Planctellipticum variicoloris: one gene and its partner. The protein of the gene in region 2 interacts with the protein of the main gene of each other region in a pairwise test. Links are inferred from orthologs where the notes say so. Each region holds a gene or a part of one and is shown on either strand. Other genes may lie near its edges.

Region 1 (2,988 bases), 300 kb from region 2 along the record:
TGGCGGGCCTTGGGGACGCGAAACGGAAATGAGTCAGTCGCGGCCTTTCCGGGTCACTGAAAACGTGAAACAGAATCGACACTGGCGTTGGATGGTGATTGGCGCGGCGCTGCTGATCGCCGCGTTATTGGGCCTGTATTGGTGGACGCGCCAGCCGCCTCCGATCTTGCCGGCCAACCCGGCTCCCTACGTAAAGCAATTCACCTTCACGCGGCTGGAAAGCGGTGAACCGATCGGCGACGTGGTGACGCTTCTCCAGCGTACCGGGTTCTATGCCAACGTCGATGTGACGCCAAACAATCTCCCCGGACAGATATTCGCCGACCGCGAGCTGACGGAAACGGTGTATTGGCCGATGACATTGGCCGTCATTCCGCGCGGCTGGCGTGGAACGGAACGGAACACGGTTGAAATGCCGTGCATTCGCTACCGTCAGCAGATTTCGCCACGGCAAGCGACCGTGGTCAAGAAAGGCTCCCCCAAGCCTACCCCGCTGGCGGTCGGAAACATGAAGACGTGGCCGGTATCGGCGGGATACTCGGGTTCTCCGAAGAAGATCCCTCCGCTGACTAAGGGGAACCTCTGCGGATATACGTTCTTCGCCCTCGGGAATCATCCACCGGGCGAATACGTTTACGAACTGCGTATCTATCCAACAGCGCACTGGATCTCAGACGTACGCTTCGAATCCGGCCCGCCCCTCGTGTTGCAGCGGGGGCTGTTGCAAGTGACCGGTGACGAGCAGCCACAATAGCCGATGGTCCACCCGGCGATGAAGACTTCGTGAGTCCGTCATCGCTTCGGGCGATAGAAGTGCGTCGCCTGGCCGTAGCTGGCTTCTGCGGCTTCCATCAGGGTTTCCGACAGCGTCGGGTGGGCGTGGATCGTTTCCGCCAGGTCGCGGGCGACGGCTGCGGTTTCGACCGCCAGGGCGGCCTCCGCGATCATCTCGCCGGCGCCGGGGCCGACGATGCCGATGCCCAGCACCCGTTCCGTGGCGGGATCCAGCACCAGCTTCGTGAGCCCTTCCGTCCGCGCCAGGGTCATCGCCCGGCCTGAGGCGGCCCAGGGGAATTTGACCACTTTGACATCACGTCCGCGGGCCTTGGCCTCGGGCTCCATCAGGCCGACCCAGGCAATTTCCGGATCGGTGAAAACCACGGCGGGAATCGCGGTATTGTCGAAAGCGGAGGGCTGCCCCAGAATCGCTTCGGCCGCGACCTTGGCTTCGCGGGTCGCCTTATGGGCGAGCATCGGTTCGCCGGCGACATCGCCGATGGCGAACAGGTGGGGCACGTTGGTCCGGCGCTGGGCGTCGACCTTGATGAAGCCCTTCTCGTCGACTTCGACGCCGGTGTTCTCCAGGCCGAAACCCTTGCTGGTCGGGCGTCGTCCAATCGAAATCAGGACGCGGTCGAAGGTCTGCTTGGGGGCGACTCCTTCGCCTGCGAGGGTGGCGGTGATACCGTTCTTCGCGGCCGCGAGAGCCTCGACCTTCGTGTTGAGATGAATCGCTTCCAAGTGCGATTCCAGCCGCTTCTGCAGCGGGCGGACGAGATCGCGGTCCGCACCCGGCAGCAGTCCGCCGGTCAGTTCGACAACGGTGACCTTCGAGCCCAGGGCGGCGTAGACGCTCCCCATTTCCAGGCCGATGTACCCGCCGCCGACGACCAGCAGGCTGCCGGGGATGTCCGCCAGTTCGAGCGCGCCGGTCGAATCCATCACGCGCGGATCGCCGATCTGAAAGACCGGCGGCACGGCGGGCGTCGACCCAGTGGCGATGATGCACTTCTCGAATTCGACCGTCAGCGTCTTGCCGGCGCGGGTCTTCACTTCCAGCAGATGATCGTTGATGAAGGTGCCGCGGCCGGGAATCAGTTCGACGCCGCGCGCCTTGCACAGCTCGCCGACGCCTCCCGACAGCTTGCCGACGACGGCGTTCTTCCAGTCTCGCAGCTTGTTCAGGTCGATTTTGGGCTTGGCGAAGGTCAGTCCCCAGTCGGAGGCTTCGCTGCTTTCGTTGATCAGCTTGGCGACGTGCAGGAGCGCCTTCGACGGGATGCAGCCGCGGTTGAGGCAGACGCCGCCCGGTCGTTCGTCGTCGTTGATCATGACGACTTTCAACCCGTGATCGGCGGCTTCAAACGCGGCGGGATATCCGCCGGGACCGCCACCGAGGACCAGCAGTTGAGCCTGGATGTCTGCCATGGAAACTCTGTTCTCAGCAAGGAGCATTGATCGGGCGATTCAGCGAAGGAGCCCGCGGATCGCAACCCGCGGGCTCCAGGAAATTCTAGCCGCTCAGCAGCCTCGGCACCAACCGATCAGCATTCGACCAGCAGGCGGAAGGCGTCGGAAAACAGCCCGCTCAGCTTGACGATGAAGCGGGCGGCGTCGGCGCCGTTGACCACGCGATGATCGTAAGAGAGTGACAGCGGCAGCATCAGCCGGCTCTGGACTTCGCCGTCGACGAGCTGCAATTGCTGCTGGCTGCGGGACATCCCCAGGATGGCGACTTCCGGGTAGTTGACGATCGGCGTGAAGGACGTCCCGCCGATCCCTCCCAGATTGGTAATGGTAAACGTCCCCCCCATCATGTCCTTGATCTCGAGCTTGCCGTTGCGGGCCTTCTCGGCGATCTCGCCCAGCTCGGTCGCGATCTGCAGGATCGTCTTTTTGTCGCAGTCGCGGAGGACCGGGACGACCAGGCCGTTGGGGGTGTCGACGGCGACGCCGATGTTGTAATACTGCTTCAACACGACTTCGGCCTTCGCCGAATCGTAGCTCGCATTGAAATTCGGGAACGCCTTGAGGCAGGCCACCGCCGCTTTGATAGCGACCGCGGTCATGGTGACCTTCACGCCGCTCTTGCCGACCGATTCCTGGAACCGCCGACGGGTGGCTTCGGTCTCGGTGATGTCGGCCAGGTCGTGCTGGGTGACGTGGGGGATGAGCTGCCAGGCAAGGCTGAGGTTGTTGGCGGCCGTC
Region 2 (5,130 bases):
CGGACCAAGCGCGAACGGGACGGATTCTTCGACTGGCAGCATGGGAAATGGCACGACACGTCGTGCCCGCTGGGACCGTGCGTCCTCAGCAGCGATGCCTGTCCCGATCCGCAGACGCTCAAGATGCAGTTGAAGCTCAACGGCCAGGTCGAACAGGATGCGTCGACCGCCGAAATGGTCTTCCCTGTGGCGGCGGTGATCGAGTTCATTTCGCGTTTTGTCACGCTGGAGCCGGGAGACATCATTTCCACAGGCACGCCGGCAGGAGTCGGCAGCTCCAAGAACAAGTATTTGAAGCCCGGCGACCTGCTCGAAGCGACAATCGAACGGATCGGGACGCTGACCAGCCCTGTCATCGCGGAGGCGAAATGACGGCTGCCGTTGGGATCATGCGCGGGATTGTCCTCACGGAGGCCGGGCTGGAGTTTCGCTCCAATCTGCCCGTTCCCACGCCGTTGCCGGGGGAAGTGCTGGTGCGGGTCACGCGGGCGGGACTCTGCGAGACCGACCTGCAACTGGTGCGGGGCTATATGAGGTATCGCGGCATTCTGGGGCACGAGTTTGTGGGGGTGGCGCAGGCGGGCCGTTGGGCTGGGCGGCGGGTCGTGGGCGAGATTAACTGCGCGTGCGACCGGTGCGAGCTGTGCCTGGCCGGACTGCGGACCCACTGTCCGCAGCGAAGTGTGCTGGGGATTCTGGGACACGACGGGGCCTTCGCCGACTTTGTCGCCGTTCCGGAGGTCAATCTGCATCCGGTCGATGATGCTCTGAGCGATGACGAGGCGGTCTTTGTGGAGCCGCTGGCGGCGGCCTTTCAAATCCCGGCGCAAGTCGCAATTTCGTCCGGGCAGCGGATCGTGGTGCTGGGGGATGGCCGCCTGGGAAATCTCTGCGCTCAGGTGCTCGCGCGGATCTGTCCAAATCTGACTGTGGTTGGCAAGCACGCGGCGAAGCTGAAACGGCTGGAGGATCTGGGCCTGCGGACGGTTTTGCTGGGCCAGGTCGAGAGGCTGGAACGGGCCGATCTGGTGGTGGACTGCACCGGGTCGGGAACGGGACTGGAAACGGCGCTGCGGCTGGTTCGCCCGCGAGGAACGGTCGTGCTGAAGACGACTGTGGCCGGCGCGCAGACTTTGAGTCTGGCTCCCGCAGTGATCGATGAAGTCACCATCGTCGGTTCGCGCTGCGGCCCATTCCCGGCGGCGATCGAGGCCCTGGAGCGGCGGGAGATTCAGGTCGCGCCCCTGATCGACGGGCGCTATCGTCTGGAAGACGGTCTGGACGCTTTCGAGCGGGCGGCGACGACTCCAGTGCTGAAGCTGTTGTTTGCAGTGGCAGAATCCGCCGAAACACAGCGGAAAACGGCATGACGCCGGCAAAAAACCCGGCAAACTTGTCTTGGCAGGAATGACACGCCGGGGTATCGTTCCTCTCCCTCGCGACCGGGTTGCGGGGGGCAGGTTGGAATGGGCGTCAGCCACGACGGCGGCCGATTCGACACACCGGCGAACCCCGGTTCTCGGGATTTGCCGGGCTGCTCAAGCAGGGCAAGGAGGCCGCGATGAGCTTGGGACATACACAGCATCAGCAGTGCGACGTCCAGATCCGCTGGATGATCCGGCGGGATATGGCCGAGGTGCTGGACATCGAACGCCAGAGCTTCGAGTTCTCCTGGACCGAGGAGGACTTTCTGACGTGCCTGCGGCAGCGGAACTGCATCGGCATGGTCGCCGAGCGGCAGGAACGCATTGTCGGCTTCATGATCTACGAACTGCTCAAGTCGCAGTTGCACGTGCTCAATTTCGCAGTGGCCCCCTGGTCGCGCCAGCTCGGCGTCGGCAGCCAGATGATGGACAAGCTGATCAACAAGCTGTCCCAGCAGCGACGTCGAGAAATCGCTCTCGAAGTCCGCGAGACCAATCTCGCCGCCCAGCTCTTTTTCCGCTCGCGCGGACTGCACGCCTGCGGCGTGCTCCGCAGCCACTACAACGATACGACGGAAGACGCGTATCAGATGCGGTTCCAGCTTTATCCCGCCGACGATGCGGCGACGCTGTTTGCTCCGCGCAACCGGATCAGCCAGTACCTGCAGGCTGAAGAGCCGGGTTACGACGCGGCATAGCTGCGGTCGCTTTGCAATTCGAAATCAACGAATCCCTCCGGCGGCCTGGGCTGCCGGAGGGATTTTTCGTTGGCTGGAACTGGGCGCGGATCAGAAAACGACACAGCCCGCAGTGGTGACACTGCGGGCTGCGGGTAGCATTTTTGAGAGCGGACAGAGGCGGTCCGCGTGGAATCAGACTTCGAGGAGCAGGCGGACCGGATTCTCGATGCAGTCTTTGATCCGCTTCAGGAAGGTGACGCCCTCGCGGCCGTCGACGATCCGGTGGTCGTAGGTCAGGGCGAGGAACATCATCGGGCGGGCGACAATCTGGCCGTCCTTGACGACAGGGCGTTCCTGAATGGCGTGCATGCCGAGGACGCCGCTCTGCGGCGGATTGACGATGGGAGTCGACAGCATCGAGCCGTAGACGCCGCCGTTGCTGATTGTGAAGGTTCCCCCCGTCAGCTCGGCGGGAGACAGCTTGCCGACCTGCGCCCGCTTGCCGAAGTCGCTGATGGCCAGTTCGATGTCGGCGAAGGTCATCCGCTCGGCGTTGCGGAGGACCGGCACGACGAGTCCCTTGCCGCCGCCGATGGCGATGCCGACGTCGCAATAGTCGTGGTAGACGATCTCGTTCCCCTGGATTTCCGCGTTAATGGCGGGGTACGCCTGCAGGGCCTCGATCGCCGCCTTGACGAAGAACGACATGAAGCCGAGCTTGATGCCGTATTTCTCGGTGAACTGGTCCTGGTACTGCTTTCGCAGCGACATGACGGCGGACATGTCGACTTCGTTAAAGGTCGTCAGCAGCGCCGCATTGTGCTGGGCTTCGACAAGCCGCTGAGCGATGCGTTTGCGGATGGGGCTCATGACCTGACGGCGTTCGGAACGCTCCCCCGCCGACTTCGCCAGAACCGTGGTCGGGGCGGGGCGGGACTCGACCGCCGGAGCAGGGGCCGGCGCCGGGGCGGCGGGCTTCGCGGCCGTCTGGCGCTGGACGTCTTCTTTGAGCAGCCGTCCGCCGGGGCCGGTCGCCTCCACCTGACTGGCTTGCAGCCCGGCTTCATGCAGCGCGCGGGCCGCGGCCGGCATGACGTGCGAGTGAGCTGGTGCCGCAGCCGGCGGCGGAGAGGCCGCGGGGGGAGCCGACGGGGTGCCGTTCGTCGTCGTCGGCACTGCGGACTCGTCGATCAGGGCGATGGTTTCACCGACCGCCGCGACGTCGCCCGGTTGCTTGAGGATCTGGGTGATGACCCCTTTGGCGGTGGCCGGGACGTCGAACGTGGCCTTTTCGCTTTCGATCTCAACGACGTTCTCGTCGAGCGCGACCGCATCTCCGACTTTCTTGCGCCATTCGCCGATAGTCACTTCGGAGATGGAATCACCGACGGGCGGCACCTTGACTTCCACGGACATGAACTCCCTGCCTTCTGTTCTGACTGCGACGAGGCTGCGGTTTCGAAGCGGCGTCCACACGCCTGGGGGCCGCAAACACGGATGAGATCCTTGGAATCGGCCAGCCTCAACGGACCTGGCCGAACGCGCGGGCAATCACCTCGGCCTGTTCGTTGTCGTGACTCTTCTTCGAGCCGGTGGCGGGGCTGGCCGAAGCCGGGCGGCAGACGCCGGTCAGCGGATGCCGACCGTATATCTGATCGCCCCAGTGGCACCGCAGGGTTCGCCAGGCCCCCATGTTTTCTGGCTCTTCCTGAACCCAGTTGACCGGCGTGCCGTTTGGATACTGAGCGAGCAGCAGTTCCAGCTCCCGGTCCGGGACCGGATAGAGCTGCTCGACCCGCAGTATGGCGACATCGTTCCGCTGGAGCTGTTCCCGGCGCTCGGCGAGTTCGTAGTAGATCTTCCCCGAGCAGAGCAGAATCTGACGGACTTCGCTGCCGGGACGATCCTGGAGCTGATCGCCGATGACTCGCTGGAAAGTCCCCCGGCTGAGATCTTCCAGGGAGGACGTCGCCCCCTTGGATCGCAACAGCGACTTGGGAGACATGACGATCAGCGGCTTCCGCCAGCTTTTCAGCACCTGACGACGAAGCAGGTGGAAGATCTGAGCCGGCGTCGTCGGATAACAGATCTGGATGTTATCCTCCGCGGCCAGCATCATGAAGCGTTCGAGGCGGGCGCTGGAGTGCTCCGGTCCCTGCCCCTCGAAACCGTGGGGCAGCAGCATGACCAGGCCGCTGAGGCGGTTCCACTTGTCTTCGGCGCTGACGATGAACTGGTCGATGATGACCTGCGCCACGTTGACGAAGTCGCCGAACTGAGCTTCCCAGACGATGAGACCTTCGGGCCAGTCGAGGCTGTAGCCGTACTCGAAGCCGAGTACGCCGGCTTCGGACAGGCAGCTATTGTGGATTTCAATCGGCGCCTGGTCGGCCGCCATATGGGCCAGCGGCATGTAGGTCTCGCCGGTCTCCATGTCGTGCAGGACCGCGTGGCGGTGGCTGAAGGTTCCGCGCTCGACGTCCTGACCGTGGAGCCGGACCCGGTGGCCTTCGAGCGACAACGTGGCGTACGCCAGCGTCTCGCCCGCGGACCAGTCGAGCCGTTCCCGCCCCTGGGCCATCGCCAGCCGCTTCTGCAGGATCCCCTCCGGCTTCTTGGGATCGCCGCCATTGTGGAGCTTCAAGTTGGGTTTGAAGCCGGCGGGCAGACGCGTGAGCATTTCGAGGATCTCGGCGCTCCGTTCGACCGGTACGCCGGTGTCGACGTCCGCGACTTCGCGTTCGTTCCCGCCGTGATACCCCTGCCAGACCCCGTGCAGCATGTCCCACTTGTGAACGTACTGCGCACTCTTCGCCACTTCGAGTTCGGATTCGAGCTGCTGGCGATGCAGCGAATTCATCCGTTCGGCTTCTTCGCGGGTCACCTCGCCCATCGTCAGCAGATGTTCGAGGTAGCTCTGGCCGACGGGCGGTCGGGCCGCGATCTTCGAGTACATCTGCGGCTGCGTGAACGCGGGCTCGTCCTGTTCGTTATGGCCGCGGCGGCGGTAGCAGTACATGTCGATG

What was found. The genes of interacting proteins can lie anywhere in the genome.
Region 1: the proteins of odhB (region 2) and lpdA interact in binary tests that used the Escherichia coli proteins (3 or more experiments, as listed by UniProt). The link is inferred for Planctellipticum variicoloris from one-to-one orthologs.

What each region holds. Positions count from the first base shown.
Region 1 is NZ_CP130886.1:1,388,734-1,391,721, reverse strand. It holds lpdA (dihydrolipoyl dehydrogenase), read right to left. Parts: upstream 2,209-2,988; coding sequence 793-2,208; downstream 1-792. Other genes in the region: SH412_RS05480 (2-oxo acid dehydrogenase subunit E2), read right to left, coding at 2,325-2,988; SH412_RS05490 (hypothetical protein), read left to right, coding at 29-754; SH412_RS05495 (DUF1559 family PulG-like putative transporter), read left to right, coding at 1-60. UniProt on the Escherichia coli protein: Lipoamide dehydrogenase is a component of the glycine cleavage system as well as of the alpha-ketoacid dehydrogenase complexes.
Region 2 is NZ_CP130886.1:1,689,554-1,694,683, reverse strand. What follows is about bases 1,409-4,230. They hold odhB (2-oxoglutarate dehydrogenase complex dihydrolipoyllysine-residue succinyltransferase), read right to left. Parts: upstream 3,521-4,230; coding sequence 2,297-3,520; downstream 1,409-2,296. Other genes in these bases: SH412_RS06685 (2-oxoglutarate dehydrogenase E1 component), read right to left, coding at 3,627-4,230; rimI (ribosomal protein S18-alanine N-acetyltransferase), read left to right, coding at 1,562-2,122. Also shown: SH412_RS06705 (fumarylacetoacetate hydrolase family protein), read left to right, coding at 1-372; SH412_RS06700 (MDR/zinc-dependent alcohol dehydrogenase-like family protein), read left to right, coding at 369-1,370; more of SH412_RS06685, read right to left, coding at 4,231-5,130. UniProt on the Escherichia coli protein: E2 component of the 2-oxoglutarate dehydrogenase (OGDH) complex which catalyzes the second step in the conversion of 2-oxoglutarate to succinyl-CoA and CO(2).